4 regions of the Ensifer sp. EB106-05-01-XG146 genome follow, and region 1 is predicted to be linked to each of the others. Evidence: riboswitches for the same ligand, from Rfam matches in the RefSeq annotation. Region 1 holds a riboswitch; each other region holds the start of a gene.
What was found. Region 1 has a riboswitch for cobalamin ahead of AC3WVQ_RS02605 (aromatic ring-hydroxylating oxygenase subunit alpha). Riboswitches for the same ligand answer to the same signal wherever they lie in the genome.

Region 1 (5,790 bases):
ATCCACCTCGCCTGAGACCTTCATCACCCGGCAGGTGCCGCAGATGCCGCCTTCGCAGGCAGCGCCGATGCGCACGCCGTTGGCGCGCGCCGCCTGCAGGATCGTCTGGCCGGGCTTGGCCTCGATCTCCTTGCCGCTCATGGTGAAGGCGATCTTGGCGGCCTGGACCTCGCCCTCGTCACCGGCGCCGGCGCGCACGGCAATCTCTTCCGCCGCAGGTGCGGCGGCCGGCTGGAAGCTCTCCTCGTGGTAGCGGCCCATGTCGAAACCGGCCGATTTCAGCATCTCGCGCACGCCGCGCATGAACGGTTCGGGGCCGCAGCAGAAAACGGTGCGGTCCATGAAATCGGGCGCAAGCAGCGGCAGCTTGGCGCCATCAATGCGGCCGCGAAGCCCGTGCCAGCCGTGGCGTGCCTCATGTCCCTCGACGATGAAGCCGAGGTTCAGCCCGGACATCTGCGTCGCCAGAACCTCCAGCTCCGAACGGAACAGCAGGTCCTCCGGACGACGCGCGCAGGAGATGAAGGTCACATCCGTCTCCGGCACGCAGTCCGCCATCCAGCGCGTCATCGACATCATCGGCGTGATGCCGGAGCCGGCCGAGATAAACAGGTATTTGTCGCCGGGATGGCGGACGAAGCTGAAATCGCCAAGCGGGCCAAAGGCGCGGAGTTTCATTCCGGGCTTCAGGTGCTCGAACATCCAGCGGGTGCCGATGCTGTCTGACTGCGCCTTGACGGTCACGGCGATCGACAGCGGCCGCGAGGGCGTCGACGACAGGGTGTAGGTGCGCATCACTGGCTCGTCGGCGACGGGCAGTTCGAGGGTCACGAATTGCCCGGGCAGATAGCGAAACCAGGCGGGCTTTTCGGCCCGGAAGGTGAAGGTCATGACATCGGCGGTCTCGACGACCGCCGATGTGCATTCGAGCATCTGCTGCCGGTCGATCCAGACGTGGAGCGCGTCGAAATGGTGAAACGAAGAGGCCATCTGCATGTCAGGCGACCCTTGAAAGCGGAGCCGCGTCGCCGGCAAGGCGCTGCTCCATGAACTTGCAGTACCACTCGACGAACTGCATCACGCCACCCTCGTGCTCGGGCGAATAGGGACCGGGCTCATAGGCCGGTGAGCGGATGCCGAAGGCATTTTCCTCGACGATCTGACGGTCCTGGTCGTTGGTCTCGGTCCAGACATGCGTCAGTTCATCTAGATTGTAGTCGACGCCTTCGACCGCATCCTTGTTGACGAGCCACTTCGTCGTCACCTGAGTCAGTTCGGGCCCGAGCGGCAGCACCCGGAAGGTGATGGCGTGGTCGGCGAGCACATGGTTCCAGGTGGTGGGATAGTGGAACATCAAGAGCGTGCCGATCTGGCTCTGGGAGACGTCGGCGGACAGGGCCCGCCTGACGGCGCGGGCGCCCGACATGGTGTAGCTTTCGGCATTGTCGACAAGCGGCATGCGGGCGGCGCGGAACTGACCGGTCGGCGACATCTTAAATTCGCTCGGCAGGCCCTCGGCCTCGCACTTCGCCCAATGTTCGGCGATCACAGGATCATCCTTGGCGCCCTGCACCCCGGTCGCCGTCGGCGCCTCAGGATAGGTGCGGCAGAGTTCCGGATGATTGGCGGCGCAATGGTAGCATTCGCGGTTGTTTTCCCAGACGAGCTTCCAGTTGCCCTTCTCGATGATGGTGCTTTCGAACGCGACCTTGGTTTCGCCGAGCCGATGCGGCGCAAGATAGGGCAAGGCCATGTCGCGGAACGTCGTGAAATCCATCGGCTTTTCCGACAGGTTGATGAAGATGTAGCCGCCGACCGTTTCGCAATGGATCGGCTTCAGACTGTGGGCGGCCTTGTCGAAATCCTCTCCCATCTGCCGGGCAAAGAGCAGCGAGCCGTCGAGTTCGTAGGTCCACTGGTGATAGGGACAGACAAGCTTTGCCGACGAGCCTTTCGCCTGCGTGCAGACGCGCGAGCCGCGGTGGCGGCAGGAATTGTGCAGCGCCCGGATGGCGCCCTGGCGGTCGCGGGTGATGACAACGGGGTAGTCGCCGACCTGGACGGTGAAGTAATTGCCGGCCCGCGGGATCTCGCAGTCATGGCCGATAAACAGCCAATCCTTGTACCAGATGTTTTCCAGATCCTGCCTGTAGTAGTCGGGATCGATGTAAAAGGCCCGGTCGAGGCTGTAGCCGTCCTGCCTGCCCTTCAGCTTTCGAAGCATATCGTTTCTGGTGTCCATGTCCTGTCCTCATGCGCCATGTTTCGGAGAGGCAGGACAGGAACCCGCACGGGCGCACGCCCATGCGTTTGAGGCTCCGATCCGGCTGCCCGCCGCAACCCGTTACGGTTATGTCCGTCAAGGCTGGTTTCCGGGCTCAGGAGCCGTCCTTTCGGACCTGCCCGGCGCCTTCCCGGACGAACCGTCCAGTGGCCTTTGCCGAGGTTTTCGCTCCACCACCGTTGCGGGGGCAGCGCCGGGATTTGACCGGCTTCCCAATTCTCCATCTTCCCTTCGAAGACGGCACCTTGAGTAAGGATATGTAATCGCGGAAGTCACCTTGGCAGCTGCCCGATAGCGACATCCAATTCCAGAATGACGACACGGAAAAAACCGCCACAAAAGGCCACCGTCTTAGAATTTTTACATTGCAAACATATAGATAGATCACATCTTGGGCAATTGCCGACTTTTGCGGCGCGGTCGGCGCAGATGCGGGAGGGCTTCGCCCGTTTGCGACATCGCGTCAGATAGAGAACGCTAATGATGCAGCCAGGACGAAATCATTCATTAACCATGAGCCGCTAGCCTAGCCGGCGGACGAGAGAGGTCCTGCAGGCAGGCAGATGGCGCGCTGACGATCATGGCAAAGTTGAGATACTACGACGCGACAGCCGAGAAGCTGCCGACAATCCCGCCGAAGGTGGCGGTTCATACCGAATTCCTGCGCACGGGCCGGATCAACCGCAGGCAATGGTTGCCGAGCGAACGCCGGTATTTGAGCTATGAGGAAGTCGCAGACAGGACGGGCAAGAAGCTCAGCACCGCCGGCGACACGACCCATAAGCGGATCAACGGGTTCCACAACTCGATCCAGTTCCCGAAGATGATCTTCCACCGCACGCTCGTCGGCCGGCCGCATCTCGGCTACTGTCACGTGACGGCGGCGCGTACGCCGGTTACTCCCTCCAAGGACATCACCTGGTCCTTCTACTTCGCCAACTTCTTCTGCAACCTGGGCGACGAGACGCATTTTTTCGAGAGTATCCAGCCCGGCTATTCACGCATGTACTTCGCCGTCGCCATCGAACCGGGCGCCCAAGCCGGGCAAATGGTCATCAACCGCAACTTTCGTGACAACGGGCTGCTGTTTCGCACAGATGATCCCAAGGTCGCGCTGAAAAACGTACTGATGCTTGGCGCCAAGGATGACGCGTTGCGTCGCATCATTCGCAGCCTCTGAGCCGAACCGGTTCCTTCAAAGAAAATCGTTCTGTTTTTCCGGTGCGTCCGTTAAGGAAGCGTCGGAAAGGAAACGGCATGGCTGAGATCATCGACACGGATAGAGAACCGGACCGCGCGATCGCGCGCGCCTGCGCCGTTCTTGCCGAAGGCGAGCCGGTCGCCATTCCGACCGAGACGGTCTACGGCCTTGCCGCCGACGCTACCAATCCCGATGCGATCAGTCGCATCTACGAGATGAAGGGGCGCCCGCGCTTCAATCCGCTGATCTCGCATGTTTCCGACATGGCGATGGCCGAAGCCCATGTGCATTTCGATCCGATTTCGAGGCAGCTGGCCGAAGCCTTCTGGCCCGGCCCGCTGACGCTGATCCTTCGGCAGCGCGCCGACAGCACGGTTCATGCGCTGGCGTCCGCCGGCCTCGACACGCTCGGCATCCGCATGCCCGACGGTTTCTCGCGCCGGGTAATCGCTCACTTCGGGCGACCACTGGCCGCGCCCAGTGCCAATACGTCGGGCAAAATCAGCCCGACCAGTGCGGTCCATGTGGAAGCCGATCTCGGCGACAAACTGAAGCTGATCCTCGACGCCGGCCAGGCCCAAATCGGCCTTGAGTCGACGATCATCAAGGTCGACGGCGACGAGATCCGGTTGCTTCGGCCGGGTGGCCTCGATGCCGCCGAGATCGAACGCCTGCTTGGCCGTCCGGTGACCCGGCCGGAGACGGCGGGAGCGACGATCGAGGCGCCGGGCATGCTCGCCTCGCACTACGCGCCCGGCGCTGCCGTCCGGCTCGATGCCGCCGAGGTGCATGCCGGCGAAGCCTTGATCCGTTTCGGCGGCAATCGGATCGCCGGCGAAGAGCAGGCGGCCGTCGTTCTCGATCTCAGCCCGACTGGCAATCTGCGCGAAGCCGCCGCCAATCTCTTCGACTATATGAAGCGGGCGGATGCCAGCGGCGCAGAGACCATCGCCTTCGGGCCGATCCCTTCGGACGGGTTGGGGGAAGCCATCATCGACCGGTTACAACGGGCGGCGGCACCACGAGGGTAAGATAGTGTGCGGCATCTTCTCCGCACCCACCCTCATCGAACGGCACCAATTGCGGTTATGATCGCCGCCGACCAGGAACCGAGGACCAGATCCTCAGATCGACCGATCCGATAGCGCGCGCAGGCGCAATGCGAAGTGAGGCCCATGACCACCCTTCCCTCTCCCGAACTCATCGCTTCCTTCGCCGAGATCGTCGGCAACACCAACGTGCTGACGGACGAAGCCGACAAGGCGCGCTATCTCGTCGAATCGCGCGGACTTTACCGCGGCACGACGCCGATGGTCCTGCGTCCGGCCAACGTCGACGAGGTCTCGCGCATCATGAAGCTCGCGAGCGCCACCCGCACGGCGATCGTGCCGCAGGGCGGCAACACCGGCCATGTCGCCGGGCAGATCCCGCGGGAGGGCAAGGCAGACATCGTTCTTTCGCTGGAACGGCTGAACCGCATTCGCGACATCGATCCGGTCGGCAATGTCATCGTCGCCGATGCCGGCTGTATCCTCGCCGATATCCAGAAGGCGGCGGACGAGCACAATCGCCTGTTCCCACTGTCGCTCGGCTCGGAAGGTTCAGCCCGCATCGGCGGCAATCTCTCCACCAATGCAGGCGGCACCGCCGTGCTTGCCTATGGCAATATGCGCCAGCTCTGCCTCGGCCTCGAAGTGGTGCTGCCGACCGGCGAAATCTGGGACGGGCTGCGCCGGTTGAAGAAGGACAATACCGGTTACGACCTGCGCGATCTCTTCATCGGTGCCGAGGGCACGCTCGGCGTGATCACCGGCGCCGTGCTCAAGCTTTTCCCGAAGCCGCTCGGGCATCAGGTCGCCTTTGCCGGAGTCGGCAGCGTCGAGCATGCGCTCGCTCTGTTCGAAAAGGCGTCCAGCCTTTGCGGGCCGGCGTTGACCGGCTTCGAGCTGATGCCGCGGCTCGGCGTCGAATTCACCACCAAGCACATCCCCGGCGTTCGTGATCCGATGGAAACGGTCCATCCCTGGTACGCGCTGATCGATATCTCGACGTCCGATAGCGCCGAAAGCGCGGAACGGATGGTGCAGGACCTGCTGGAGCAGGGATATGCGGCCGGCCTCGTCGAGAATGCAGTGATTGCCGCCAACGAGACACAGGCGAAGGCGCTGTGGCACATGCGCGAGAGCATGTCGCCGGCACAAAAGCCCGAGGGCGGCTCGATCAAGCACGATGTCTCCGTGCCCGTCTCCAGCATTCCGGCCTTCATGAAGGAGGCGGATGCCGCCGTCGTGAAAGCGATCCCCGG
Region 2 (5,790 bases), 1.9 Mb from region 1:
GAAAATACTGAGCGATTTCAGATTGATCGATTGCAGCAGGCGGCGTTCGGGTATTTCCTCGAACATTCGGATCCGGTCACCGGACTGATCGCCGACACCGCGTTGCCGGGCGCGCCGGCGAGCATCGCTGCGACCGGCTTCGGCCTTTCCTGCTATCCCATCGGCGTCGAGCGCGGCTGGCTCTCGCGCAGCGATGCCGCGCGGCGGGTGGCGACGACGCTGCGCTTCCTTGTCCAAAGCCCGCAGTCCCGCCACCGGCAGGCGACCGGCTATCGCGGCTTCTACCATCACTTCCTCGACATGCGGACCGGCGAGCGCACCTGGCAGAGCGAGCTTTCGACCGTCGATACGGCGCTGCTGATCGCCGGCTGCCTGACCGCCTCTGCATATTTTTCCGGTAGGGATGCGGACGAATGCGAGATCCGCGCTCTTGCCGATCGGCTCTATGCGCGGGTGGACTGGCGCTGGGCGCTCAATCGGGGCGACACGCTGACGATGGGCTGGCGGCCGCCGGGGCGGTTCTTGAAGCATCGCTGGCGGGGTTACAGCGAAGCGCTGCTGCTCTATGTGCTGGCACTCGGCGCGCCCGACCATTCGATCGAACCGGAGCACTATGCGGCCTTTGCCGAGGGCCATGACTGGATCCCGGTCGACGGCCGGCCGCATCTGCATGCGGCCCCACTCTTCATCCATCTCTTTCCGCAGGCCTGGCTCGATCTACGCGGGCTTTCCGACCGGCCGATGCGGGAGCGGGGGACGGATTATTTCGAGAATACCCGACGCGCCATTGCCTTGCAGCGGGACCATGCGCGCTCCAATCCCGGCGGTTTTGCCGGATATGGCGAGGACCTGTGGGGCCTGAGCGCCTGCCATGCGCCCCGCGGCCGGCTGCGGCTTGCGGATGGGCGCCAGCAGCGGCTTTTCGGCTATGTGAACCGCGGCGCACCCTACGGCCTTGATGACGGCACGCTGGTGCCCTGGGCGCCGCTTGCCTGCCTGCCGTTCGAGCCGGATGCGGCGCAGGCCTCCCTCGTGCATATGGCAGACAGTTATCCGGGACTTCTGAGCGAAGGGCGCTTTCCCGGCGGCTTCAACCCGAGCCTGGCCGCCGGCGCAGGCCCGGAGGGCTGGATCGATGCGCGGGTCGTCGGTCTTGACCAGGGCCTCGTTGTCATGATGATCGAGAACTGGCAAAGCGGCCTTAGCTGGGCACTGATGCGCAGCATGCCGGCGATCCGCCTCGGCCTTGAACGGGCGGGCTTCGACGGTGGCTGGCTGCAGGAGGGGGAAGGCGCGTGTGGTAATCCGCCCGCATCCTGCGCCAGAGGATGAGAATGGACGACGGAGACGGCATGCGCTTGAACGACCACCGGCCGACAGCGGAGACCGCGGCGTTTGCGCCGCAGGCGCTGGCCGTCGCCGACCATCTGCGTACCCAGTTTCCCGAGGCTGCCGTCTCGCTCGGGCCGGCGGCCAGTGATTTCAGCGCGCCGGGCGACTTCTGGGCTGCGGGCAGCGCTGGCCTCGAGGCGGGGCTCGCCTATCAGGATTTCTTTGGGGTCGGCATGACCGACCGGATCCGGGCGGCGCATCTGATCGCCTTCTATAGCCGCCAGCTGAGCGTGGTCCTTGGCGCGTTCCATCTCGGCGCCGGGTTGCAGGCGGAGGTGGCCGGCATTCGTTTCGAGGATTGGACGCGGCTTCACCGTGGCGTCGAAATCGCGGGCAAGCGCTATCATTTTCGCCTGCATCCGCCGGCCACGGAGCGCCAGGGTGGCGAAGGCGTCAGCGCATTCGAACAGGGCTTCATCGCCCATCTGGCACCCGTCGTTGCGGTTCTGAAAGCGCGAGCAGGGCTGTCGAGCGGGGCGCAATGGCGGCTCGCGGCCGATGCCCTGGCCGGCGCGTTCCTGGAAATCGGCCGCGCGATCGGCGACGAGGCGCGCGGCATGGCCGAGGCGCTGGCGATCGTCAAACGACCGGGTTCGCGGCTCTACTCAGAGGAGCTCTGCTACGAGCAGATCGCGGCTCTCGATCCGGCAAGCGGCGCTGAGCTGTCGCGCCAGTATCGGATCCGTTGCGGCTGCTGTCTCTACTTCAAGACGGAAGGGGGCAGTTTCTGCGACACTTGCGTGCTGCTGGAGCCGGAAGATCGCCGCGCGCGGCTGGCGGCGCATCTCATGCAAAACGGCGGGACCTGAACCCCGCCGTCGCTTTGCTGACGATCTGTGATCAGTGATCACTGTGCCTTGACGAAGCGCTCGTTGATGAAGCCGGAGACGACGCCGAGCACGATCCAGAAGGCAAGCGTGGTGGCGAGTGCGGCAACCGCAAACTCGGCGCCGAGCACGGCCGGAACGTTGCTGGTGATATCGAGCGGCTGCGGCGCACCGTAGACATGGGGTGCTGCGATCAGCACCAGGCCTGCGACCTTGGAGACGATCTCCTCGCGCAGGACGACGAGATAGAGGCCGACGGCGGAGAGCGCCACGGTCACCAGCCACCAGGTCTGGCGGTCGCCGAGTTCGGCTGCCGGAAATCCCGGCAGTTCCGGCGGCAGACCGATCGCCGGCAGCATGTGCACGGCAAGCCAGCCGCAGGCGCCCCACAGCGCGCCGTTCCTGAGCGTGATCGGGTAGCCGATCACCAGGCTGACGCCGGCGAGCAGCAGGCCGAAGCCGGAACCTGTGACGAGGTTCGCCATCAGCGTGCCGGAGAAGCGGCTCATGCCGAACATGATGCCGCCTTCCTCATGCTCGCCCTCATGGGCATAGGCCGGGGTGATCGGCGACAAAGCGTCGAGGAAAGCGCCGAACGGCGACACGGCTTTGAGCGACGAATGCTGGTCGTGGTTTTCTGCGGCCGGCTGTGCCGCACCCGGCTGGGCGGCGGGCTGTTCGGTAGCGGCCGGTGCCTCGCCTTCGAATTCTTCTGCATGCAGGATCAGCGGTGTGACGCGCAGTTCCTGGGCGCCGGTCATGAAGACACCGGCAATCAATCCAGCCACGATCGCGGCCAGAAGCGTTCTGACAATCATCTTGAAATCCCTCGATAACGACAAAAGCCACGCCCTATGGCGTGGTCCTCGAGCCTTCCCATTTTCCCTATGCTGCGGATGGCCTTCGCGCGCCGGAAAAACCGGGATGCACGCAGCCCTCCATCCGGCTCGGGCCGGATGCGTTCAGGTCCGCAGATTGTTCGATGCGGAACGTTGTTCACGTTCCGGCGCATCGGTCAGTGGCAGGGGAAGCCGTAGGAGTGGCGGGTGTCGTGCGCCGTGTCGTGCAGCACTGCCGAGTTGGCAAGGCCGGCGCCAAAGACGAGGAATGCGCCGATGAAGAGCGCGATGACGCCAGCGGTCAGACGATCGCTGAGGGAGAGCGGGGTGCTCGAAATGGTAGACGTAGCCATGACAACCTCCGTGATGGCATCGGGAAATTCCCGGTTGGGCCCTATGCCCGTATCGAGTGGCAGGTTTCCTGGCTCACGGCGTTGGGCTCGATGCCCTCGATCTGCCTCGCCTTCCCAGCTCGGCCGCCCTCTCGCGGTCTTGCCAGTGGCTTCTTCCGGATCGCTCCGGAACGGTGGATCGACGTCGCTCTACAGTCGCGGGGTCGGCCGTGATTTGAATGCCCAGCTTGGGTCCATCCGTCACATTCCCGTTTACTCCCGAAACACGTTCGCGTCCCGGGAACCAATCGATCCCAGATGATTAGGATTGTGTCATGGAGTTGTCAATTGAGTGCGCGCCGCCGCGCGGTCCATCCGCGACAAAATCCTTGACGGTCATGCGTTTGTAGGCTTCGACGATCTGGTCACCCTCGGCCCGGTCGACCGAGACTGCAAGTCGCATGGTGCAGTCGCCGAGATGCATGATCAGGAAGGCGGCGCTGTCGATCTCTTCGCGCGGCGTCTCCGGCACAAGGCGGGCCCAGACATCGGCAAGCAGCTTTCCGCCGGCGCGGCTTTGCGCAAGATCGATCTCGCGCAGCGCCTTGTCGGCTTGCATCGCCGACCAGATGTCGCGCATGACCGGCTCGGCGAGGAACATGTCGTAGTAGATGTCGAACAGCAGCGAGAAGGCGTCGCGCAGTTCGGCTATCGACGTGACCTTGGCCAGTTCGGCCGCGATGCACTCGTTGCAGACCGCATTGTAGCGCTCGGCCAGCGTGCGCACGATTGCCGCCTTGTCGGGGAAGTACTGATACAGCGATCCGATCGAAATCCCAGCCTTTTCAGCGACTTCGCTCATGCGCATGGCGTCGCTGCCCTTCTCCTGGATGAGCGCCGTCGCGCAGGCAAGGATCTGCTCGACGCGCTCGCGGCTGCGCTTCTGGCTCGGCGTCCGGCGCAGCGCACGCTCGTCGTCGGCGGGAAGCGTGGCGGGACTTGCATCTGGAATCATGAGTAATGCTCACATTTTGACTTGACTCCTAAAATACGAGGATTTATCACATTTGCAAATGTGAGAGATGCTCATGTTTGTTGATGGAACCTCAGGAGGAAACGATGTCTCGGAAAGTCACACTGGTTTTGGGCGGTACCGGCAAGACGGGGCGGCGGGTGGCCGATCGCCTTCGGGAGCGGGGCATAGCGGTCCGCATCGGCGCCCGTTCGGCGTCGCCTTCCTTCGATTGGACGGATGAGGCGACCTGGACGCCCGCCCTTGAAAATGTCGATCGCATCTATGTCTGCTACCAGCCCGATCTGGCGGTGCCGGGCGCCGTCGACGTCATCGACCGGTTCTCGAGCCTTGCCGTTCGCTCCGGCATCAAGCGGCTGGTGCTCCTGTCGGGCCGCGGCGAGGACGAGGCGGAAGCCTCCGAGCGTGCGCTGCAGGCCTCCGGCGCCGACTGGACGGTCATCCGGGGCAGCTGGTTCTTCGAGAACTTCGACGAAGGCTTCCTGGCCGACGGCGTGGTGAGTGGTTCGGTCTTCCTGCCGGTGGACGAGGTCACCGAGCCCTTCGTCAGTTGCGACGACATTGCCGACGTGGCGGTTGAGGCCCTTCTGGACGATGCGCATATCGGCAAGGTCTATGCCTTGACCGGCCCGCGCCTGATGACCTTTGCCCAGGCCGTCGCCGAGATCGCCGCGGCCGCCAACCGTCGGATCTCTTATCAGGCCATTCCGGTTTCCGACTTCGCAGCGCATCTCAAGGCGGACGGCGTGCCGGATGACTATGTCGAACTCATCCGCTATCTCTTCACCTCGGTGCTCGACGGGCGCAATTCCAGCATGACGTCCGATGTCGAGCGCGTGCTTGGGCGGCGTCCGCGCGACTTTGCCGATTACGCCCGGGAAACCGCAGCAACTGGTGTTTGGAGTCTTGCCGCATGATCCCGCTGATCCCCGCTCTGGCGTTTGCCGCCGCGATCGGTTCCGGCCTGATGGCCGGGCTTTTCTTCATCTTCTCGGTCTGCATCATGCAGGCCCTGTCGCGGCTGCCGCCGGAGCAGGGGATCGCCGCGATGAACGCCATCAATGTCGTGATCCAGAACCCGATCTTCCTCAGCGCCTTCATGGGCACGGCGCTGCTCGCCCTGGCGCTCGTCGTCGTCGCCTTCATCTCGGGCGGCGAGGGCAGGTGGTGGCTTGCCGCCGGTGGCATTGCCTATGTCGTTGGCGTACTGCTGGTGACCATTGTCTTCAACGTGCCGATGAATGACGCGCTCGCCGCGGCAGCCCCCGGTCAGGCGGCGACCGATCTCTGGCATGAGCGCTATCTGACCGATTGGGTCTGGTGGAACCACGTGCGCACATGGGCCTCGATCGGCGCGCTGGCGTTTT
Region 3 (5,790 bases), on a different contig from region 1:
TGAGGCCGGTGAAGACGCGGATGGTGAGTGTCTGCTCCTCCGGCTTCAGCGTTGCCCAGGAGGGAATGTCGTTGGAAAGCGGCACCTTCTCCGGCAGCCAGAAATTGCCGGTCAGACGGTTCCAGACCTCCAGGTCCTTGTCGTCTTCGATGCGGTTCCAGTTGATGGCGCGGATGCGGCTTGCGGGTTTGGTGTGCATGTTCATGTCGTTGAACCTTTGTGATCGTGTATGCCTCATCGCGCGGTGAGGGGGTGCCCCTCATCCGCCTGCCGGCACCTTCTCCCCGCTTGCGGGGAGAGGGCTAGGATGAGGGGCCGTTACTGGAATGCGAGGTTACAGCGCGCAGGAAACGCAGCCCTGGACCTGCGTACCCTCGAGCGCCATCTGCCGAAGGCGGATGTAGTAGATGGTCTTGATGCCCTTCTTCCAGGCATGGATCTGAGCACGGTTGATGTCGCGGGTCGTTGCCGTGTCGCGGAAGAACAGGGTCAGCGACAGGCCCTGGTCGACGTGCTGGGTGGCGGCCGCATAGGTGTCGATGATCTTCTCCGGCCCGATCTCGTAGGCGTCCTGGTAATATTCGAGATTGTCGTTGGTCATGAAGGCGGCCGGATAGTAGACGCGGCCGATCTTGCCTTCCTTGCGGATCTCGATCTTCGAGACGATCGGATGGATCGAGGAAGTGGAGTGGTTGATGTAGGAGATCGAACCGGTCGGCGGCACGGCCTGGAGGTTCTGGTTGTAAAGGCCGCCAGCTATCACCGCCCGTTTCAACTCCAGCCAGTCTTCCTGAGTCGGGATCGAGATGCCGGCTTCCTCGAACAGGCCCTTCACCTTTTCGGTCGCCGGCAGCCATTCGGCTTCGGTGTATTTGTCGAAATAATCACCCGACGCGTATTTCGAGTTTTCGAAGCCGGCAAAGTTCTTGCCCTTCTCGACCGCCAGCCGGTTCGACGCGCGGATGGCGTGATAGGTCACCGTGTAGAAATAGATGTTGGTGAAATCGATGCCTTCCTCGGAGCCGTAGTAGATGCGCTCGCGGGCGAGATAGCCGTGCAGGTTCATCTGCCCGAGGCCGATCGCGTGGCTGTCGTCGTTGCCCTTTTCGATCGAGGGCACGGACGAGATGTGGCTCATTTCGGAGACGGCGGTGAGGGCGCGGATCGAGGTCTCGATCGTCTGGCCGAAATCCGGGCTGTCCATCGCAGCCGCAATGTTCAGCGAACCGAGATTGCAGGAGATGTCCTTGCCCATGTGCTTGTAGGAGAGGTCGTCGTTGAACGCGCTCGCTTCGCTCACCTGCAGGATTTCCGAGCAGAGATTGCTCATGGTGATGCGCCCGGCGATCGGGTTTGCCCGGTTCACCGTGTCCTCGAACATGATGTAGGGATAACCGCTCTCGAACTGGATCTCGGCGATGATCTGGAAGAAGTCGCGCGCCTTGATCTTGCGCTTGCGGATGCGGGCATCCTCGACCATCTCGCGGTACTTCTCGGTCACCGAAATCTCGGTGAGGGGCACGCCATAGACCTGCTCCACGTCATAGGGTGAGAACAGATACATGTCCTCGTTGTTGCGGGCGAGCTCGAAGGTGATGTCGGGGATGACGACGCCGAGCGACAGCGTCTTGATGCGGATCTTCTCGTCGGCGTTTTCGCGCTTGGTATCGAGGAAGCGCATGATGTCGGGGTGGTGGGCGTGCAGGTAGACAGCACCGGCTCCCTGGCGCGCGCCGAGTTGGTTGGCGTAAGAGAAACTGTCTTCGAGCAGCTTCATGACCGGGATGACGCCGGATGACTGGTTCTCGATCTGCTTGATCGGCGCGCCCATCTCGCGGATGTTGGTGAGCGACAGCGCCACGCCGCCACCGCGCTTGGAAAGCTGCAGCGCCGAATTGATGGCGCGGCCGATACTCTCCATGTTGTCCTCGATCCGGAGCAGAAAGCAGGAGACGAGCTCGCCGCGGCTCTTCTTGCCGGCGTTGAGGAAAGTCGGCGTTGCCGGCTGGAAGCGGCCGGAGATGATCTCGTCGACGAGATCGCGGGCAAGCCCCTCGTTGCCGCGCGCCAAGGCCATCGCCACCATGCAGACACGGTCTTCGTAGCGTTCCAGGTAGCGCTTTCCGTCGAAGGTCTTCAGCGTATAGGACGTGTAGTATTTGAACGCCCCGAGGAAGGTCGGAAAGCGGAACTTCTTTGAATAGGCATGATCGTAGAGATCGCGCACGAAGTTGAAGGAATACTGGTCCAGCACTTCCTGCTCGTAATAGCCCTCGGTCACCAGATAATCGAGTTTTTCCCGGAGGTTATGGAAGAACACCGTGTTCTGATTGACGTGCTGGAGGAAGTACTGTTTCGCCGCCTGCCGGTCCTTGTCGAGCTGGATCCGTCCCTCTTCGTCATAGAGGTTCAGCATTGCGTTCAGCGCATGATAGTCGAGCGCTGCTTCCGTCGCCTTCAAGGGGCGTTCGAGTGTCGTGACGTCCAAAATCGTTCCATCCCGTTTTTGACATTGGCGACGTCCTCGTCGGTCCCGAGCAGCTCGAACCGGTAGAGATAGGGTACCCGGCACTTGGCCGAAATCACGTCGCCGGCGATCCCGTAGGTCGCGCCGAAATTGCTGTTGCCCGCTGCGATCACGCCGCGGATGTGAGAGCGGTTGCCCGCGTCGTTCAAGAAGCGGATGACCTGCTTCGGCACCGCCCCGCGGCCATCGTCGCCGCAATAGGTCGGCACGATCAGCACATAGGGCTCTGCGACCGTAAGTGCGTCCATACCTTCCCTGAGCGGTATGCGGGCGGCGCGAAGGCCGAGCTTTTCGACGAAGCGATGGGTGTTTTCCGAGCGACTGGAAAAATAGACGATCAGGCCCATCGCCCGCGTCCTTCAGGAAAGCGCGCTGATCATGTCCGGGCGGAAACCCGCCCAATGCCGCTCGCCGGCGACGACGACCGGGACCTGCCGATAGCCAAGACCCTGCACCAGCGCGAATGCATCGGAATCCTCGGAGATATCGACGATGCGATAATCGATGCCTTGGCGGTCGAGCGCACGGGTTGTGGCGGTGCATTGGACGCAGGCTGGTTTGCTGTAGACGGTGATCGACATGGGTTCCTCGTGAGGGTCTGGCAAATGGGCGCAAAAAATCGTCGGATCGCGCGAACGCGAACCGTGGTGTTGGCGATTGGACACGAAACATCGCTCCCCGGTCGACTCGACCGGAGTTGACGTCGTCAAGCTGGCCCAAGGTCGGTTACGCAACCGGGCCGGCTCGTTTTGGTCGGGCGCTCAGGAATTCCGCGGATGCGGGTTTTCAAGGCGCGGCCTTTCGATCAGGCGCGCAACAACGCGCACCCGTCCGCAGAAGGTGGATCTGAACTGGAAGAAACTGGCATGACTTCACCCCGAAGCTTTCGACGGGCTGCCGGGGAGACGTCGAGACGATCGGGCAGGCTCATCCTGCCACGCACTCAACCCCTCCGGACACCCCGCCCGTGGACGTTTGGTGATCGAGGCAGGTCTCCTGGCTTACGGGTCAAAGCTTCCATCCCGACCTTCCCGAGGCCTCATGCCTCAGTGGTCCAAATCCGGACAGTCGCTCGCCGTCTACAGTTGCGGGGGCAGCTACGGCATAGCCTCAGCGGAAACTCGCCGGCGCACCGTATTCCCGTCTTAGCTCCCAATCCTTGCGAATCGGAAGAACCTCGAACACTAGATATAGTAGTTCATCGCAAATCTGCGTCAATAGGTTCCGTATGTGGAAGGCGGGGGTAGGAGGGTGGTTTCTTTTGCAGTGTGGATAACGGGGAGTAAACAGCCGGTTGGCACCAAGGTTGTGGATAGGGCGCCCCTGGTGCGGACGCCCCATTCCATCAAGCAGCGAAAGCGGCCACGGGCCGGTTGTCCTCGTCGACGGCGACCATAGCGAACGTTCCGGTAACAGTCCGCTGTCGCAGACCGGTGAGGAGCTCTTCCGACCAGAGTTCGACCTCGACGGCGGCTGAACTGCGACCCGTCCGCACAATGCGGGCGATGGGTTCGATGATCGAACCGATCATGATCCGGTGCTTGAAGTCCATACCGGTGCAGGAGGCAAGGACGGTCGCCCGGCGGCTCCGGCGCGTCGCGACGACGAATGCGGCCTTCGTCATATGCGCGAGGGCGTTGCCACCGCATATGGCGCCGAAGCTGTTGGCCTGGCCGGGAAAGACGATGTCGACCATGCGTAGGGTGCCCGCCTCTTCGGGCGTGTCCGTTGCCACATCGAGCGGCGGCAGCATCCAATCCGTTTCATCGGCACGGGGCATCGCGACCATGGTGAAGGTGCCCCTGCTGCAAAGGGCGCGGCTGCCGGTGGCGATGTCTTCCGCGATCATCTCGACCTCGACCACCATCGAGCGGCGCCCGACACGAACCGGACGGCCGCTGAAGCAGACGATCTGACCTATGCGCGCAGGCGCACGAAAATCGATGCGGTCGCAGGATGCGGTGACGAAGGGAACGCGCGCGTGGCGGGTGGCGACGATGAAAGCGATCCGGTCCATCGACGCGAGGGCGGCGCCACCAAAGAGCGTGCCATGGTGATTGGTATCGCCTGGAAAAACGATGTCGATCAGGGTTTGTGGCGCCGGGGTTTCCCCCGGCGCCATCGTGACTTCGTGTTGCCCCGTCATGCTTTGACGGCTTCGCGCGTATCGGCGGCAAAAGCCGCTCGAAGCGAGCGGGCGGCGGCGACCATGTTAACGAGCGCCGGCCGCGTCTCTTCCCAGCGCCTGGTCTTCAGTCCGCAATCGGGATTGACCCAGATCTGGTCCGGCGTGAGGCCCTCGGTCGCTTTTTCGATGAGATGCACCATTTCCTCGACGCCGGGCACGCGTGGTGAATGGATGTCGTAGACGCCCGGGCCGATCTCGTTCGGATAGGCCTCGTCGGTGAAGGCGCCGAGCAGTTCCATCTTCGATCGCGACGTCTCGATCGACATGACGTCGGCGTCCATCGCCGCGATTGCGGCCATGATGTCGTTGAACTCGGAGTAGCACATATGGGTGTGGATCTGGGTCGCATCGCCCACCCCGGCTGCACTGAGACGGAAGCACTCCACCGCCCAGTCGAGATAGGCCTTGCGATCGGCATTTCGCAGCGGCAGGCCTTCGCGCAGTGCCGGTTCGTCGATCTGGATGATGGCGATGCCGGCCGCCTCGAGATCCGACACTTCATCGCGCAGTGCTAGCGCGATCTGCCGGCACACCACGGAACGTGGCAGGTCGTCACGAACGAAGGACCACAGCAGCATGGTGACCGGACCCGTCAGCATGCCCTTGACCGGGCGATCGGTCAGCGACTGCGCGAAGGTCGCCCACTCGACCGTCATCGGGTTTGGTCGCGAAACGTCGCCGAAGATAACAGGCGGACGCACGCAGCGCGATCCGTAGCTCTGCACCCAGCCGCTCTGGGTGAAGGCGTAGCCCGAGAGCTGCTCGCCAAAATACTGCACCATGTCGTTGCGCTCGAACTCGCCGTGAACGAGTACGTCGATGCCGACCTCTTCCTGCCAGCGCACCGCCACTTCGGTCTCTCGGCGAAGATAGGCGGTGTAGTCGACATAGCTGAGTTCGCCTTTCGCATGCAGTGAACGGGCCTGCCGAACCTCCGATGTCTGTGGGAAGGATCCGATCGTCGTTGTCGGGAAGAGCGGCAATGACAGCTTCTTCGCCTGCAGTGCCCGGCGGCCCGCGAACGGGGACTGCCGCTCGCTGTCCGCATCCGTCAGCGCTTTCAAGCGCCCGGCGA
Region 4 (5,790 bases), 1.1 Mb from region 1:
CTCTAACCATGCTGGGGCCTCGGACGAGATTCGGTGTTGTGGCATGACTGAGCAGCAGGCTGTCCTCGACATGCTGGAAATCCTGGAATGTGGCGGCTGCGTCGAGCCCGCTCATTTCTTCACATTGATGCGTCGAACCTTCCGCATTGCCCATCTTCTCTATCTCGAAGCGGAGCCCTATGCGGACGAGCTCAAGGTTTGCCGGCTGCATCACACCTTCGGCGCCTACGCTGCCGAGATCTACCATGCCCGCAGCCTTCACCGGATCGATCCGATCCTGAAGCTGGCGCTTGGCGGCGTGCGGCCGGTGGAATGGACGATGGCGCGGCATCGCTTCCCGGAATGCGAACCGTTGTTCCAGGCAGCCCAGGAAATCGGCATATCCACTGAGGGCGTCGCCTTGCCATTGCCCTCGCCCGCCGGGCGCATGGCGTTGCTCGCAATCAACGTCAACATGACAGCCGGCGAATGGACGACCTATCGCCGCCATCACCTGCGCGATTTCCAGCTGGCCGCCAATCTCTTCCATGCCGCCATGCTGGAGCACGGCGCCATGGCCGGCAGCATTTCGACCCGAGAGATGCGGTTGACCGGCCGCGAGACCGAGGTCCTGACCTGGGCCGCCGCCGGCAAGAGCTATTGGGAAATCGCCACGATCCTCGGCATTTCCGAGCGCACCGTGCGCTTCTTCATGACCAATGCGCGACGCAAGCTGAATGTCGTTTCCAACACTCAGGCTGTGGCACAGGCCGTACGACACGCTCTGATACCCTCCGTTTGACACCCGACAATACGCCTCCACCGAAACCCCTCGAAATCTAGTGGCAAATATCGCGCATTTGAACTGTCGCTAGCGACAGTTACGCAACCGCCGCGAGCCTGACAGCATCGCCCCATCCCCAAACTCGGATGGAGAAAACGATGATCAGGATCCTGAACGGAAAGACCCGCGCACAACACCCGGCGGCCGTCGACGACATGTTCCGGTTGCGCAAGCGCGTCTTCCACGACTTCCTGAAATGGGACGTGCAGACCGAAGGCGACTGGGAAATCGACAACTACGACCAGGCAAACCCGCTCTACGTCCTGTCCTATGCGCCCGATACCGGCCGGCTGCGCGGCGCGCTTCGCCTCCTGCCGACACTCGGCCCAAACATGCTGGACGATACCTTCCCGATCCTGCTCGGCGATAATCCGGAAATCCGCAGCGCTTCGGTCTGGGAATCCAGCCGCTTCTGCATCGAGCCCGAGATCTCGCAGGACCGCGCCTCGAACCAGGTGACGGTCGCGGCCGCCGAACTGATGTGCGGCGTCGGCGAGCTGGGCCTTGCTTCCGGCATCAGCCACATCGTCACGGTGACGGATGTGTTCCTGGAGCGCATGTTCCGGCGCATGGGATGCCCGGGCGAGCGTATCGCCGAACCGCATCGCATCGGCTCCGTTTTCGCGGTTGCCGTCGCCTGGGAAGTAACGCCGGATCTGCTCACGCGGATGAAGGCGGTCGCTGCCATCGAAGGTACCGTGCTCGAACGTCCGATGTCGCTGGAAACCGCCCGCGCCGCCTAAGCGCATCAGTCGATCTGCGCTGTTAACGCAAACCGTCGCTTGTCGTTGCACGATCACCGACAAGCTCTATGATGGAGGCGAAACAGGAATGCCGCTGGCAGCCACCCGCAGAAGGTCGGCGCCGACCTGGCAACAGGAAGAGACTTTCGCCCGTGTTCACGCGCATGAAACACGTCGCTGCGGCCCTTGTGCCTCTGGTTGTGATCGGTGCCGGTCCGTCACTGGCATCGACGGCCTGCGACCGACTGAACGCGCGGCTCGTGCAACTGCCTGACTACGTCGCCAGCAATGCCGATGCGCGCGACTACGCAAGCGCGATCTCGCGGCAGAATATCGAGCTGCGGCGGGCAAAGAACGACCGCCGCCGCGCGGGTTGCAGTGGCGGCAACGCCATTGGCTTCGACGGCGGCGACCCCGACACTTGCTACGGCCTCAACAGCCTGATCGCCGAGATGGAAGACAATCTGCGCATGCTGAAGTCCGAGCGCGAGCAGATCGTCGCCGGCGGCAGCGACGACAGCCGGCGACGCATCCTCGCCGCGCTGGAGATCAACGGTTGCTATGGCGACCGCGAGGAGTTCGCAAGCGTGGAACCGGACGTGCCGGAAAGCCACCGCAACATCGTTGCCGACCTGCCGCCGGAAGACGCCTACGGCCCGATGCTCGGCCGAGGCGAAGACGGCTACGCGCCGCAGGAGCGCTACTATAGCGGCACGCTCAGAACCATGTGCGTGCGCACCTGCGACGGCGCCTTTTTCCCGGTTTCTTCGGATGCGACGCCGGCCGATTTCCCGCGCGACGAGCAGGCCTGTCGGGCGCGCTGCCCGGGGGCTGAGACCGAGCTCTATTTTCACGACCTCAACACGGAAGAGAGCGACAAGATGGTCTCGGCCGTGACCGGCCGTCCCTATACCGAAATGCCCAACGCCTTTGCCTATCGCACCCGCGCCGTCGGAAAACCCGGCCAGTGCGGCTGCCAGATACCCCAGACCGCCTCGACCACACCGAAGGCAAACGGAACGAAGATCGGTGACGACCAGTCGTCGATCATCGTCATCGAGACCAAGAAGCCGGAAGCGGCGAGCAATACCGCCAAGGCGCCGGCCGAAGAGCGGCCTTACGATCCGTCGAAGAACAAGGTTCGCGTCGTCGGCCCGACCTACCTGCCGCAGGAAGAAACCGCCATCGACCTCAAGCATCCGAAGGGACCGGCCTATCAGCCGGTCCAGAATTGATCGGACGAGGCCTTACGCCTTCTCCTTGCTGCGTCCCCATCCGTCTTCGAAAACCAGCTCGTCGAGCGGCAGGCGCTGGCGCCAGCCCTTCACGGCGAGTTCCGGCTGCTGATAGAGGCGATCGACATAGCCGAGGCAGAGCCAGGCAACGATCTCGATATGATCTGGGATGCCGAGAATCGCCTTGATCTCGGCCTCGTGGAAAATGCTCACCCAGCCGACGCCCACCCCTTCGGCCCGCGCCGCAAGCCAGAGGTTTTGCACGGCGCAGACGGTGGAATAGACGTCCATCTGCGGATTGTGGGTGCGCCCGAGTACGACGGCACCGCCGCGCGTGCGGTCGCAGGTGACACAGATGCTGAGCGGCGCCTTGCGGATGCCTTCCAGCTTCAGCGCACGGTACTTGGCCTGTTGTTCCGCCTCGAACATCAGCGCGGCCTCGTCATTGGCGCGGCGAAACGCCTGCCAGACGCGCTCACGCGTTTCTTCCGCCCGCACCAGCACGAAGTTCCACGGCTGCATGAAGCCCACGGACGGGGCGCTGTGCGCAGCGGCCAGCAGGCGCCCGATCAGATCATCCGGCAATGGCGCGGGCAGGAATTCATCGCGCACGTCGCGACGTGTCTCGATGGCACGGTAGACGGCCTCCCGCTCTGGCAGCGAAAAGGCGCCGGCAGCCGCAAGGCCGCCCTTCGGTTCAGTCAGCATCGTTCGATCCCCAACAATGCGAAAACCTCCCGCCGTCCACGCGGGGTTCGGTCTATCTCGCCAGGCCGGTCTTCTGACTTCGGTTCAACCGATCACCTCGCCTTCCCAGATCGATTGAAGATCCAGTGGCAAAACCTTGAATCAACTCAAGGCTCTCTTAGAGGCGATCGTCCCCGTCACAGCGTTGGGCACGTTCCGGAATGACACCGGATTCCCGATTCTCCCGCTTTCGCGGGCACCTGACGACGGCACTAAGTGCACAGCCGTTTGAGAAAGACAAGCGCGCCAACCCGGTCGAGACATGGCGCGCCACTTTCCGCCGGCTACTGTCGAGCTTAGTCGTTTGCCTCCGCCTCAAAGCGGAGCGACCGGATGCGGCGAGTCGTCATAGGCGCCCCAGACCGACTGATCGAAGCAAATCACCGATCCGGTTATCAGCCCGGACTCGGCCGACGACAGATAGGCGCAGGCCCGCGCCACTTCAGCCGGATCGACGAGCCGACCGAAAGGCTGGTCGGCCGCCACCTTTTCGAGCCAATCGGCAGCCGCGCCATGAAACTCGCGCTGGATGCGGTCTTCGCCTTCGGACGCCATCCAGCCGATATTCAGCCCGTTGACGCGAATGCGGTTGCGAAGAAGCGCATAGGCCGTGTTTTTGGTCAGCGTTTCGAGCGCGCCTTTCGACGAACAATAGGCGGCAATGAACGGCTGGCCGGCCATCGCCGACATCGAGCCGATGTTGACGATCGTGCCCTCGGTCTTCTCCCGCCGCATGATCTTCACCGCCTCCTGCATCAGGAAGAACGGCGCGCGCACATTGGTCGCGAACATGCGGTCGAAGAGTTCGGGCGTGGTGTCGAGGATCGTGCCACGGTCGGTGATAGCTGCGGCGTTGACCAGCGCATCGACCCGTCCGAATTCCGCGTCGCAAGCGGCGACCACCTTGCGGGCGTCCTCTACTTTTTCCAGATCGGCCTCGACATAGACGACTTTCGCGCCGCTTGCCTTGCCGATCTGCTCGGCCTTCGCCCGCCCCTTGGCGGCGTTGCGGCCGCAGATGACGATGCCTTCAGCGCCGCGCTCGGCGAAAAGGCCAGCAATCGTCGCGCCCAGTCCCTGCGTACCACCGGTGACGATGGCGATCTTGCCTTGCAATTGTCCACTCATCGAATTCCTCCCTCGGAAATGATCGTTTGAAACGGCTGCGGCTCCCGGCTGAAACACACCGGGAGCCTGTCAAATTGTAACTCGCTCGTCAGCTCAGCTTGCGCTTCGCCTGCGCCTCCAGCACCGAGAGAAACTCTTGTTCGCCCGTCCCCGCAGTGAGAGCCTCGCGCATCAACTGCGCCTGCGTCTTCGGCGCCAACCCGCCGAGTGGCGGATCCCGGTCGAGATTGGTGGGGAACGAATAGCCCTCGGCACAGGAGGAGATCGCGTTGGCCGCTTCCGCCTGCGTCAGCGTCCCGCCCGCCAGCAAGGCCCGCAAGGCCGGATAGAGCGTCGCGCTCATGGTCAGTCGGTCAACGGTTTCCATTGCGCGACCGAAGGCCGAAGACACCTGCAGCAGGTTGGCCACGCGGCGGATATCCCGGGAGTGGTTGGTGCCGGCGGCATGGAAGAGCGCCGGGTTGAAGAAGACAACGTCGCCCTTTTCAAGGGGAAGCTGCACGTGGTGTGCGTCGAAATAGGCGCGGAATTCCGGCCGGTTGAGCGCCAGATAGCCCGGCACATAGGTTTGGCTATAGGGCAAGAACAGCGTCGGTCCGCTTTCGAGCGGCATGTCGCAATGGGCAACCGCCCCCTGCAGCGTCAGCACCGGTGAAAGCTTGTGCACATGCGCCGGATACTGCTCGATCACGGCCGCGGTCTGGAAGCCGAGGTGATAATCCCGGTGCGCCGATTGCGCCGCACCGCCAGGATTGACGCGATTGACCTGCGCCGTCATCTGGTAGTTCGGCCCGAGCCAAGCCTCGCTGACGAGCGCTATGACGGCATTGCCGTAATAGGAGGCGAAATTCTCCGGCGCGTTCAGGCAGTGCTTTTCCAGCGAGTTCCAGATGCGGTCATTGGCGCCGGGTTTGGCGAAGTGATCGCCGCCGCCGCTGTTGCTGCGATGTTGCTCTTCGATGATAGCGTCAAAGACCCCGCTTGCGACGTCGATTGCTGTCGTATCGGCAAAGGCGCGCTTGAAAACCGCCACGCCAGGCCCGGTCGCCAGTACCTCGCAGATCTCCGCCAGAACAGAACGCCGCGCCTCGGCATCGCCGCACGCCGCAATCAG

Region 2: another riboswitch for cobalamin. It lies ahead of AC3WVQ_RS12150 (CbtB domain-containing protein); the one in region 1 lies ahead of AC3WVQ_RS02605 (aromatic ring-hydroxylating oxygenase subunit alpha).
Region 3: another riboswitch for cobalamin. It lies ahead of nrdH (glutaredoxin-like protein NrdH); the one in region 1 lies ahead of AC3WVQ_RS02605 (aromatic ring-hydroxylating oxygenase subunit alpha).
Region 4: another riboswitch for cobalamin. It lies ahead of bluB (5,6-dimethylbenzimidazole synthase); the one in region 1 lies ahead of AC3WVQ_RS02605 (aromatic ring-hydroxylating oxygenase subunit alpha).

The regions. Positions count from the first base shown of each region.
Region 1 is NZ_JBYTDX010000001.1:557,783-563,572, reverse strand. Features, by position in the region: gene AC3WVQ_RS02610 (FAD-binding oxidoreductase) at 1-996, opposite strand, end outside; gene AC3WVQ_RS02605 (aromatic ring-hydroxylating oxygenase subunit alpha) at 998-2,242, opposite strand; cobalamin riboswitch at 2,347-2,547, opposite strand; gene AC3WVQ_RS02600 (DUF6656 family protein) at 2,865-3,464, shown strand; gene AC3WVQ_RS02595 (L-threonylcarbamoyladenylate synthase) at 3,542-4,516, shown strand; gene AC3WVQ_RS02590 (FAD-binding oxidoreductase) at 4,661-5,790, shown strand, end outside.
Region 2 is NZ_JBYTDX010000001.1:2,450,969-2,456,758, reverse strand. Features, by position in the region: gene AC3WVQ_RS12165 (glucoamylase family protein) at 1-1,332, shown strand, start outside; gene AC3WVQ_RS12160 (ferric iron reductase) at 1,335-2,201, shown strand; gene AC3WVQ_RS12155 (CbtA family protein) at 2,240-3,037, opposite strand; gene AC3WVQ_RS12150 (CbtB domain-containing protein) at 3,235-3,411, opposite strand; cobalamin riboswitch at 3,453-3,714, opposite strand; gene AC3WVQ_RS12145 (TetR/AcrR family transcriptional regulator) at 3,713-4,405, opposite strand; gene AC3WVQ_RS12140 (NAD(P)H-binding protein) at 4,510-5,340, shown strand; gene AC3WVQ_RS12135 (anthrone oxygenase family protein) at 5,337-5,790, shown strand, end outside.
Region 3 is NZ_JBYTDX010000002.1:1,598,089-1,603,878, reverse strand. Features, by position in the region: gene nrdF (class 1b ribonucleoside-diphosphate reductase subunit beta) at 1-205, opposite strand, end outside; gene nrdE (class 1b ribonucleoside-diphosphate reductase subunit alpha) at 335-2,488, opposite strand; gene nrdI (class Ib ribonucleoside-diphosphate reductase assembly flavoprotein NrdI) at 2,458-2,874, opposite strand; gene nrdH (glutaredoxin-like protein NrdH) at 2,887-3,108, opposite strand; cobalamin riboswitch at 3,497-3,722, opposite strand; gene AC3WVQ_RS27385 (acyl-CoA thioesterase) at 3,873-4,673, opposite strand; gene metE (5-methyltetrahydropteroyltriglutamate--homocysteine S-methyltransferase) at 4,670-5,790, opposite strand, start outside.
Region 4 is NZ_JBYTDX010000001.1:1,704,292-1,710,081, forward strand. Features, by position in the region: gene AC3WVQ_RS08380 (helix-turn-helix transcriptional regulator) at 44-781, shown strand; gene AC3WVQ_RS08385 (acyl-homoserine-lactone synthase) at 922-1,566, shown strand; gene AC3WVQ_RS08390 (DUF2865 domain-containing protein) at 1,731-2,801, shown strand; gene bluB (5,6-dimethylbenzimidazole synthase) at 2,814-3,509, opposite strand; cobalamin riboswitch at 3,556-3,767, opposite strand; gene AC3WVQ_RS08400 (SDR family oxidoreductase) at 3,864-4,676, opposite strand; gene AC3WVQ_RS08405 (phytanoyl-CoA dioxygenase family protein) at 4,765-5,790, opposite strand, start outside.